3 regions of the Bacillus sp. CPT56D-587-MTF genome follow, and region 2 is predicted to be linked to each of the others. Evidence: a T-box and tRNA genes for the amino acid it is inferred to sense, from the RefSeq annotation. Region 2 holds a T-box; the other regions hold tRNA genes.
The links. A T-box is a leader RNA that pairs with one kind of tRNA and senses whether it is charged. The one in region 2 lies ahead of tyrS (tyrosine--tRNA ligase), so its partner is inferred to be a tRNA-Tyr.
Positions count from the first base shown of each region.

Region 1: it has a tRNA-Tyr gene. The T-box ahead of tyrS (tyrosine--tRNA ligase) is inferred to sense a tRNA for this amino acid. The anticodon was not compared.
Region 3: it has a tRNA-Tyr gene. The T-box ahead of tyrS (tyrosine--tRNA ligase) is inferred to sense a tRNA for this amino acid. The anticodon was not compared.

Region 1 covers NZ_JBYTEF010000001.1:5,028,933-5,032,186, reverse strand. Annotated here, with positions in the region: rRNA gene AC3WVZ_RS26115 (23S ribosomal RNA) at 1-1,316, shown strand, start outside; rRNA gene rrf (5S ribosomal RNA) at 1,408-1,523, shown strand; tRNA gene AC3WVZ_RS26105 (tRNA-Asn) at 1,533-1,607, shown strand; tRNA gene AC3WVZ_RS26100 (tRNA-Thr) at 1,612-1,684, shown strand; tRNA gene AC3WVZ_RS26095 (tRNA-Glu) at 1,709-1,783, shown strand; tRNA gene AC3WVZ_RS26090 (tRNA-Val) at 1,789-1,864, shown strand; tRNA gene AC3WVZ_RS26085 (tRNA-Tyr) at 1,882-1,965, shown strand; tRNA gene AC3WVZ_RS26080 (tRNA-Gln) at 2,031-2,105, shown strand; tRNA gene AC3WVZ_RS26075 (tRNA-Lys) at 2,111-2,183, shown strand; tRNA gene AC3WVZ_RS26070 (tRNA-Gly) at 2,192-2,263, shown strand; tRNA gene AC3WVZ_RS26065 (tRNA-Ala) at 2,274-2,346, shown strand; gene AC3WVZ_RS26060 (glycerate kinase) at 2,464-3,254, shown strand, end outside.
Region 2 covers NZ_JBYTEF010000001.1:4,717,788-4,721,041, forward strand. Annotated here, with positions in the region: gene AC3WVZ_RS24400 (NAD(P)/FAD-dependent oxidoreductase) at 1-438, shown strand, start outside; gene tyrS (tyrosine--tRNA ligase) at 629-1,891, opposite strand; T-box leader at 1,943-2,158, opposite strand; gene murB (UDP-N-acetylmuramate dehydrogenase) at 2,256-3,173, opposite strand.
Region 3 covers NZ_JBYTEF010000001.1:125,866-129,119, reverse strand. Annotated here, with positions in the region: gene AC3WVZ_RS00715 (YebC/PmpR family DNA-binding transcriptional regulator) at 1-242, opposite strand, end outside; gene AC3WVZ_RS00710 (DUF3884 family protein) at 594-914, shown strand; tRNA gene AC3WVZ_RS00705 (tRNA-Leu) at 1,125-1,206, opposite strand; tRNA gene AC3WVZ_RS00700 (tRNA-Cys) at 1,217-1,287, opposite strand; tRNA gene AC3WVZ_RS00695 (tRNA-Gly) at 1,302-1,376, opposite strand; tRNA gene AC3WVZ_RS00690 (tRNA-Gln) at 1,382-1,456, opposite strand; tRNA gene AC3WVZ_RS00685 (tRNA-His) at 1,520-1,595, opposite strand; tRNA gene AC3WVZ_RS00680 (tRNA-Trp) at 1,615-1,688, opposite strand; tRNA gene AC3WVZ_RS00675 (tRNA-Tyr) at 1,696-1,779, opposite strand; tRNA gene AC3WVZ_RS00670 (tRNA-Thr) at 1,790-1,865, opposite strand; tRNA gene AC3WVZ_RS00665 (tRNA-Phe) at 1,884-1,959, opposite strand; tRNA gene AC3WVZ_RS00660 (tRNA-Asp) at 1,969-2,044, opposite strand; tRNA gene AC3WVZ_RS00655 (tRNA-Met) at 2,048-2,124, opposite strand; tRNA gene AC3WVZ_RS00650 (tRNA-Val) at 2,151-2,226, opposite strand; tRNA gene AC3WVZ_RS00645 (tRNA-Glu) at 2,231-2,305, opposite strand; tRNA gene AC3WVZ_RS00640 (tRNA-Ser) at 2,323-2,414, opposite strand; tRNA gene AC3WVZ_RS00635 (tRNA-Asn) at 2,417-2,491, opposite strand; rRNA gene rrf (5S ribosomal RNA) at 2,500-2,615, opposite strand; rRNA gene AC3WVZ_RS00625 (23S ribosomal RNA) at 2,716-3,254, opposite strand, start outside.

The DNA of each region.
Region 1 (3,254 bases), 310 kb from region 2:
TTCCCCGCTGCCAAGAAAAGCTTCTAGCGAGATAAAAGGTGCCTGTACCGCAAACCGACACAGGTAGGCGAGGAGAGAATCCTAAGGTGTGCGAGAGAACTCTGGTTAAGGAACTCGGCAAAATGACCCCGTAACTTCGGGAGAAGGGGTGCTTTCTTAACGGAAAGCCGCAGTGAATAGGCCCAAGCGACTGTTTAGCAAAAACACAGCTCTCTGCGAAGCCGTAAGGCGAAGTATAGGGGGTGACACCTGCCCGGTGCTGGAAGGTTAAGGAGAGGGGTTAGCGTAAGCGAAGCTCTGAACTGAAGCCCCAGTAAACGGCGGCCGTAACTATAACGGTCCTAAGGTAGCGAAATTCCTTGTCGGGTAAGTTCCGACCCGCACGAAAGGTGTAACGATTTGGGCACTGTCTCAACCAGAGACTCGGTGAAATTATAGTACCTGTGAAGATGCAGGTTACCCGCGACAGGACGGAAAGACCCCGTGGAGCTTTACTGTAGCCTGATATTGAATTTTGGTACAGTTTGTACAGGATAGGCGGGAGCCATTGAAACCGGAGCGCTAGCTTCGGTGGAGGCGCTGGTGGGATACCGCCCTGACTGTATTGAAATTCTAACCTACGGGTCTTATCGACCCGGGAGACAGTGTCAGGTGGGCAGTTTGACTGGGGCGGTCGCCTCCTAAAGTGTAACGGAGGCGCCCAAAGGTTCCCTCAGAATGGTTGGAAATCATTCGTAGAGTGCAAAGGCATAAGGGAGCTTGACTGCGAGACCTACAAGTCGAGCAGGGACGAAAGTCGGGCTTAGTGATCCGGTGGTTCCGCATGGAAGGGCCATCGCTCAACGGATAAAAGCTACCCCGGGGATAACAGGCTTATCTCCCCCAAGAGTCCACATCGACGGGGAGGTTTGGCACCTCGATGTCGGCTCATCGCATCCTGGGGCTGTAGTCGGTCCCAAGGGTTGGGCTGTTCGCCCATTAAAGCGGTACGCGAGCTGGGTTCAGAACGTCGTGAGACAGTTCGGTCCCTATCCGTCGTGGGCGTAGGAAATTTGAGAGGAGCTGTCCTTAGTACGAGAGGACCGGGATGGACGCACCGCTGGTGTACCAGTTGTTCTGCCAAGGGCATAGCTGGGTAGCTATGTGCGGAAGGGATAAGTGCTGAAAGCATCTAAGCATGAAGCCCCCCTCAAGATGAGATTTCCCATAGCGTAAGCTAGTAAGATCCCTGAAAGATGATCAGGTTGATAGGTTCGAGGTGGAAGCATGGTGACATGTGGAGCTGACGAATACTAATAGATCGAGGACTTAACCATATAATATGTAGCAAATGTTATCTAGTTTTGAAGGAATATATATTAAAATTTCTTCTTGACATTTCGAAAGAAATGTTTATAATGATAAAAGTCTGGTAATGATGGCAGAGAGGTCACACCCGTTCCCATACCGAACACGGAAGTTAAGCTCTCTAGCGCCGATGGTAGTTGGGACCTTGTCCCTGTGAGAGTAGGACGTTGCCAGGCTAATATTATTCCGCAGTAGCTCAGTGGTAGAGCTATCGGCTGTTAACCGATCGGTCGTAGGTTCGAGTCCTACCTGCGGAGCCATTATGCTTCCATAGCTCAGCTGGTAGAGCACTTCCATGGTAAGGAAGAGGTCACCGGTTCAAGCCCGGTTGGAAGCTTGGGAATAGGTTTAAAACTTTTTTGGCCCGTTGGTCAAGTGGTTAAGACACCGCCCTTTCACGGCGGTAACACGGGTTCGAATCCCGTACGGGTCACCACTTTTGGAGGATTAGCTCAGCTGGGAGAGCACCTGCCTTACAAGCAGGGGGTCGGCGGTTCGATCCCGTCATCCTCCACCATATATATTTAAAATGTCGGAGGGGTAGCGAAGTGGCTAAACGCGGCGGACTGTAAATCCGCTCCTTCGGGTTCGGCAGTTCGAATCTGCCCCCCTCCACCATTTTCTTTAAAATAACCTGAGAGGGTTTATTTTTTTGAAAAGATAACCATACTAGTAAATATTAATGGGCTATAGCCAAGCGGTAAGGCAACGGACTTTGACTCCGTCATGCGCTGGTTCGAATCCAGCTAGCCCAGCCATTTACGAGCCATTAGCTCAGTTGGTAGAGCATCTGACTTTTAATCAGAGGGTCGAAGGTTCGAGTCCTTCATGGCTCATCATTTTTGCGGAAGTAGTTCAGTGGTAGAATACAACCTTGCCAAGGTTGGGGTCGCGGGTTCGAATCCCGTCTTCCGCTTAATTAATAAGGGGCCTTAGCTCAGCTGGGAGAGCGCCTGCCTTGCACGCAGGAGGTCAGCGGTTCGATCCCGCTAGGCTCCATCTAAATAAAAAAGCTTATATCATACGATGTAAGCTTTTTTTGTGTTTAAAAAGACAACTTTTATACTTGTCGTTTAAAATGAAGAAAACGTAAAAATAAGGGATGGGGAGATAATTGTGAAAGTTGTTATTGCATCTGATTCATATAAAGAAAGCCTAAAAGCTATAGAAGTATGTGGAGCTATTGAAAGAGGTTTTAGAGCAATTTTTCCTAATGCAGAGTATGTGAAAATACCAATTGGAGATGGAGGAGAAGGGACGGTTGAATCACTTGTTGATGCTACAGGGGGGAGAATTATATCAATTAGTGTGACAGGACCGCTTAGAGAAGGTATACAAGCTTTTTATGGCATTTCTAAAGATAAAAAGACAGCGTTTATTGAAATGGCAGCAGCATCAGGATTACAGCACGTTCCAGTTGAAAAGCGCAACCCACTTATTACAACGACAAAAGGAACAGGAGAACTTATATTACATGCGCTAGATCAAGGAGTGGAGTACATAATTTTAGGACTTGGAGGAAGTGCTACAAATGATGGCGGGGCAGGTATGTTAGCGGCTTTAGGAGTAAGGTTTATAAATGGTAAGGGTGAAGTAATAGATCCATCTGGAGGCACATTACACTCGATTGTTACTATTGATTTTTCACGAATGGACCCACGCTTAAAGGGGGTAAAGATAGAAGCGGCATGTGATGTGGATAATCCATTAGTCGGAATGCAGGGAGCATCTTTCGTATTTGGGAGACAAAAGGGTGCAAATATAGAGATGATGAAAGAGCTAGATGAGAATTTACAACATTATGCGAATATGCTTAAACGATATGTATCTTTTGATGTATCTGAAATACCTGGTGCAGGGGCAGCGGGAGGAATGGGAGCGGCTGTTATTTCAGTGTTAAAGGGAGA
Region 2 (3,254 bases):
GTTGCTAACACATTCGTTTGGACGGGCGGCGTACAAGGTAACCCATTAATCGGTGAATCAGGTCTTGAAGTTAACCGTGGACGTGCAACAGTTGATGCATACCTACAATCTACTTCTCACAAAGACGTATTCGTTGCTGGAGACAGCGCTGTTGTCTTCGCTCCAGACGGACGTCCATACCCACCAACTGCACAAATCGCTTGGCAAATGGGTGAGTTAATTGGATACAACTTATACGCAGCACTAGAAGGCAAAGCATTCGAAGAGTTCGCACCTGTAAACTCTGGAACACTTGCTAGTCTAGGACGTAAAGATGCGGTTGCTACAATTGGAGCAAGCAATACTCCACTTAAAGGCTTACCAGCATCATTAATGAAAGAAGCAAGTAACGTTCGTTACTTATCACACATTAAAGGTCTATTCAGCTTAGCTTACTAATCTGAATATAAGCCCGAATCATGCCCTGCATGGTTCGGGCTATTTTTATCCGTAATTTTCTCTAACTTATTTATTCGGCAGAAGAATCGTATAACCCTTTTAATTATCTAAATTTACTGATTATTTTATGTCCAAATTGTGTATACGAAAAGATGGAAGTATTCTTCCTACTCCCATCCTTTCACACAAACTATTCGCCTAACTTCACAAGGCTGTAATTCTTCTTCCCTTTACGGATAATAATAAATCGTCCATCAAATGAATTTTCTACAGTAACATCCGTACCCACATCTGTTACTTTCTCACCATTCATAGAAATCGCTCCGTTATTAATATCTTCACGCGCTTGTCGTCTAGATGGTTCAATTCCTAAATCAACTAGCCACTCTACGATGTTTTTCGTCTCTTTTGAAGACTGGAATGTTGGCATCTCTTTAAAACCTTGTTCAATTTCATCAGCTGTTAACGATTTAATATCTCCGCTAAATAACGCTGCTGTAATTTTCACAGCTTGCAGGAATGCTTCTTCTCCATGAACGAATTTCGTCATTTCTTCTGCTAGTACTTTTTGTGCTTCACGTTTATGAGGCTCTGTTTCCACCTTAACCGCTAATTCATCAATACGCTCTTTCGTTAAGAACGTAAAGTATTTCAAGTATTTAACGACGTCACGGTCATCTGTATTTACCCAGAACTGGTAAAATTCAAACGGTGTCGTTTTTTCAGGATCAAGCCAAACCGCACCACCCGCTGATTTACCAAACTTCGTACCGTCCGATTTTAATAATAACGGAATCGTTAATCCGAATACTTTCGCCTCATGACCTTCTAACTTACGAATTAAATCTAAACCACTCGTAATATTTCCCCATTGGTCACTACCACCAATTTGCAGTTGAACATCCTCTTTCGTGTATAAATGATGGAAGTCCATCGCTTGCAAAATTTGGTACGTGAATTCCGTGAAAGAAATACCTGTATCCAAACGGCTTGCTACAATATCCTTCGCTAACATGCTATTGATGCTAAAGTTTTTCCCGTAATCACGTAAAAACTCAATAATATTTATTTCATGTGTCCAATCATAGTTATTTACCATCTTCACTTCGCTATTTCCACCAAAATCAAATAGCTTTTTCATTTGTGCTGTTAACGCATCTACATTATGCTGAACCACTTCTAACGTTTGAAGTTGACGCTCTGATTGTCGTCCACTCGGATTACCAATTGTTCCTGTTGCCCCGCCAATTAAAATAACAGGATGATGGCCGGCTAATTGGAATCTCTTCATCATCATAAACGGAATCAAATGTCCGATATGCATACTATCACCGGTTGGATCAACTCCGCAGTATAGTGAAATCTTTTTCTCTTCTACTAGCTTACGTAAGCCTTCTTCGTCAGTCTGTTGATTAACGGCGCCGCGCCATTCTAACTCATCAATGATATTCATCTTTTGTCATCCCCTTTATTTTTTTAAAACAAAAAATCCCTATGTCTATGACATAGGGACGATTATTCACCGTGTTACCACCCAGTTTGTATAAATAGCATAGCTACTCATACCACTCTTAGCAATAATATCGATTGCCAGTCCGCTTAGCATTACCTAAGATACTCCAGAGTGTAATTCACAAGTTTGTTTGTGCTAGGTTCCAGCAACCCCTAGCTCTCTCGTTAACAGTGACAAACTGCTACTGGGCTCTTTCAACGTATGTTATTTGTTAAATTATTAGCCATTATATTGAATTGAAAACAAATTGTCAACAATACCCAAATATTATTTTAAAATAATTCATATCTTCATACGTATTTCTTTATTCCTTATCTTCTCCAATAATCCTTACTTCTCGCTCCAACTTCACGCCAAATTTCTCTTCAACTGTCTTTTGTACGAAGTGAATTAAATCGATGTAATCTTGTGCTGTTCCGTTATCAACATTCACCATAAACCCAGCGTGTTTTAAAGAAACTTCTACTCCACCAATTCGCTTACCTTGTAGTCCTGAGTCTTGAATTAACTTACCAGCAAAGTTATTTGGTGGGCGCTTAAATACGCTACCACATGAAGGATATTCTAGAGGCTGTTTTGACTCACGTTTAAACGTTAAATCATCCATTTTTGCTTTAATTTCTTCATGTACACCTTCTTCAAGTTCAAATCTCGCTTCAAGAATAATGTAATGGTTGTTCGCAAATACACTCTTACGATATCCAAATTCAAATGCTTCTTTCGTCAAAGTACGTAGCTCTCCATCACCTGTCATTACGACAGCTTCTGTTAATACAAACGAAATTTCACCGCCGTATGCACCAGCATTCATATATAATGCTCCGCCAACTGAACCTGGAATACCACAAGCAAACTCAAGACCCGTTAAGTTATGGTCTAAGGCAATACGTGATACGTCAATAATTGCTGCACCACACTGTGCTACAATCGTCGTTCCTGTTACAGTAACACCTGTAATATGAATTAAACTTACTGTAATCCCGCGAATTCCACCATCTTTAATAATGACATTCGATCCATTTCCTAAAAACGTAACTGGAATATTATATTCGTTCGCATATTTAATAACTTCTTGAATTTCATCATAATTTGTAGGCGCAACAAAAACATCTGCTTTTCCGCCAACTTTAATATGCGTATGATTCTTTAACATTTCATCTTGTTTAACATGTCCTTCAGGCAATACCGTACTTAAATATTTATAAACCTCTTGCATATTCATTTTACGATTCCTCTATTTCTATATTCATTTTATCCCGTTATACGGGCCCATAATATCCCCACGTACATGAAAGAACCTAAA
Region 3 (3,254 bases), 4.6 Mb from region 2:
TCGTCATAATTTTCTTCTGAACCGCCTTTTGCTTTTTCAACTGCACGATCAATAATTGTTCTTGGAACATTGTATGTTTTCGCACGCTCTAATACAACTCTTAGTGCTTGGTTTGATTCTGGATCTGGCTCGCCTTGTTTTGCTGCCACATAAATTTCACGCCCAAATTTCGCGTATATACGGCTTGTATTTGCATCTTTTGATGCTTTTTTGTCTTTAATATTGTTCCATTTACGGCCCATACTTTCCACTCTCTTTCCCGTTTTAAATCTACATAAAAATATTAATATGAAATATAATGTGTGTTCAACACATTTTTAAAAGAAATATAAAAAGTTCATTTTTGATTCATATTACAGACATAATATAAATCACTATCATTTTGTTCTTTCGACAAGTTATATTATACATGAATTCCTACGTTTATTACGAATTTTAGAAGCACATAGTATAATTTAACAAAAAGACTCTAACATTTCTGTTACAGTCTTTTTATATTGCCAATAAACATTTCCATATTATTCCCATAATTGTTTTCTATTGTTGTATAATAAAAATAGGAAAAAATTTGAAGAAAAGATGGAGGGTGAATTATGACACATTCCAAAGACAAAAAATCACATGCTTTTAAAGGAATAGGAGAGAAGTTAAACCCAACTATCTATCAAGTGAGATTCATGAAATTAGATGAACCAATTCGATTTGAGTCGTTTCCTGAATTAAAGGAATTAGGAGACTGGTTGAGTACTTCAACGCACATGTGGTCATGCCACTCAACTATGTACAAATACAACAGAGAAGAGTTTGAAAAGAAGTTCTTAGAAATTACGAAATTAACAGCTGATCATGTACTAATATCTACTGGTGGCGTCGGATTTAACTTCATGTCACCAGGTTGGAGAAATTCTCTATAAAATAATGAAATTATATAAAGGGATAAAAATTTATCCCTTTATTGTTTTGTAGCTTTCCCCAACTGTATCGCATGTACTAAATGAATAAGTTTACCTTAATCATTTATAACCATTTCACCAACACACCATTTTTGCTTATTTTATAGTATGATGAAAACATAAAAAGACTCTACACATTTGGTGTAGAGTCTTTTATTACGCCGTTCATGATACCGATGGTCGGGGTCGAACCGACACTCCCGAAGGAACACGATTTTGAGTCGTGCGCGTCTGCCAATTCCGCCACATCGGCACAAAAGAAAAGGCGGCAACCGGATTTGAACCGGTGATAAAGGTTTTGCAGACCTCTGCCTTACCACTTGGCTATGCCGCCATATTAAATTTTATTGGAGCGGAAGACGGGATTCGAACCCGCGACCCCAACCTTGGCAAGGTTGTATTCTAACACTGAACTACTTCCGCAAAAATGGCTGGGCTAGCTGGATTCGAACCAGCGCATGACGGAGTCAAAGTCCGTTGCCTTACCGCTTGGCTATAGCCCATCGAATTCTTACTTAATTATATGTAAGTATCCATTAGATTATTTGTAATTTTTAAAATAAAAATGGGGCGACTGATGGGAATCGAACCCACGAATGCCGGAGCCACAATCCGGTGCGTTAACCACTTCGCCACAACCGCCATGTTGTGTAAATATATTTGGCAGGGGCAGTAGGAATCGAACCCACACTGGAGGTTTTGGAGACCTCAGTTCTACCTTTAAACTATGCCCCTATGTAAATGGTGGAGGGGGGCAGATTCGAACTGCCGAACCCGAAGGAGCGGATTTACAGTCCGCCGCGTTTAGCCACTTCGCTACCCCTCCGAAACTTACATGGTGCCGGCTAGAGGACTTGAACCCCCAACCTACTGATTACAAGTCAGTTGCTCTACCAATTGAGCTAAGCCGGCGTATTTTATTAAAATAAATGGTGGCTCGGGACGGAATCGAACCGCCGACACGAGGATTTTCAGTCCTCTGCTCTACCGACTGAGCTACCGAGCCTTATTAAAATGGCGGTCCCGACCGGGGTCGAACCGGCGATCTCCTGCGTGACAGGCAGGCATGTTAACCACTACACCACGGGACCATTTGGTTGCGGGGACAGGATTTGAACCTGCGACCTTCGGGTTATGAGCCCGACGAGCTACCGTGCTGCTCCACCCCGCGATAATACTATTCATATAAAATTTATATGGTGGAGGATGACGGGATCGAACCGCCGACCCCCTGCTTGTAAGGCAGGTGCTCTCCCAGCTGAGCTAATCCTCCAAAGTGGTGACCCGTACGGGATTCGAACCCGTGTTACCGCCGTGAAAGGGCGGTGTCTTAACCACTTGACCAACGGGCCAAATATTATAAATCCTATGGCGGAGAGCAAGGGATTCGAACCCTTGATACGCTTGTGACGTATACACGATTTCCAATCGTGCTCCTTCGGCCAACTCGGACAGCTCTCCAATGGCTCCGCAGGTAGGAATCGAACCTACGACCGATCGGTTAACAGCCGATAGCTCTACCGCTGAGCTACTGCGGAATAATATTGCCTGGCAACGTCCTACTCTCACAGGGACAAGGTCCCAACTACCATCGGCGCTAGAGAGCTTAACTTCCGTGTTCGGTATGGGAACGGGTGTGACCTCTCTGCCATCATTACCAGACATTATTCTTTTGAGACAATCATTATTATAACTTATTTACTTTAAAAGTCAACAAGTTTTTTATGTTCTCTCAAAACTAGATAACATTGCTACATATTATATGGTTAAGTCCTCGATCTATTAGTATTCGTCAGCTCCACATGTCACCATGCTTCCACCTCGAACCTATCAACCTGATCATCTTTCAGGGATCTTACTAGCTTACGCTATGGGAAATCTCATCTTGAGGGGGGCTTCATGCTTAGATGCTTTCAGCACTTATCCCTTCCGCACATAGCTACCCAGCTATGCCCTTGGCAGAACAACTGGTACACCAGCGGTGCGTCCATCCCGGTCCTCTCGTACTAAGGACAGCTCCTCTCAAATTTCCTACGCCCACGACGGATAGGGACCGAACTGTCTCACGACGTTCTGAACCCAGCTCGCGTACCGCTTTAATGGGCGAACAGCCCAACCCTTGGGACCGACTACAGCCCCAGGATGCGATGAGCCGACATCGAGGTGCCAAACCTCCCCGTCGATGTGGACTCTTGGGGGAGATAAGCCTGTTATCCCCGGGGTAGCTTTTATCCGTTGAGCGATGGCCCTTCCATGCGGAACCACCGGATCACTAAGCCCGACTTTCGTCCCTGCTCGACT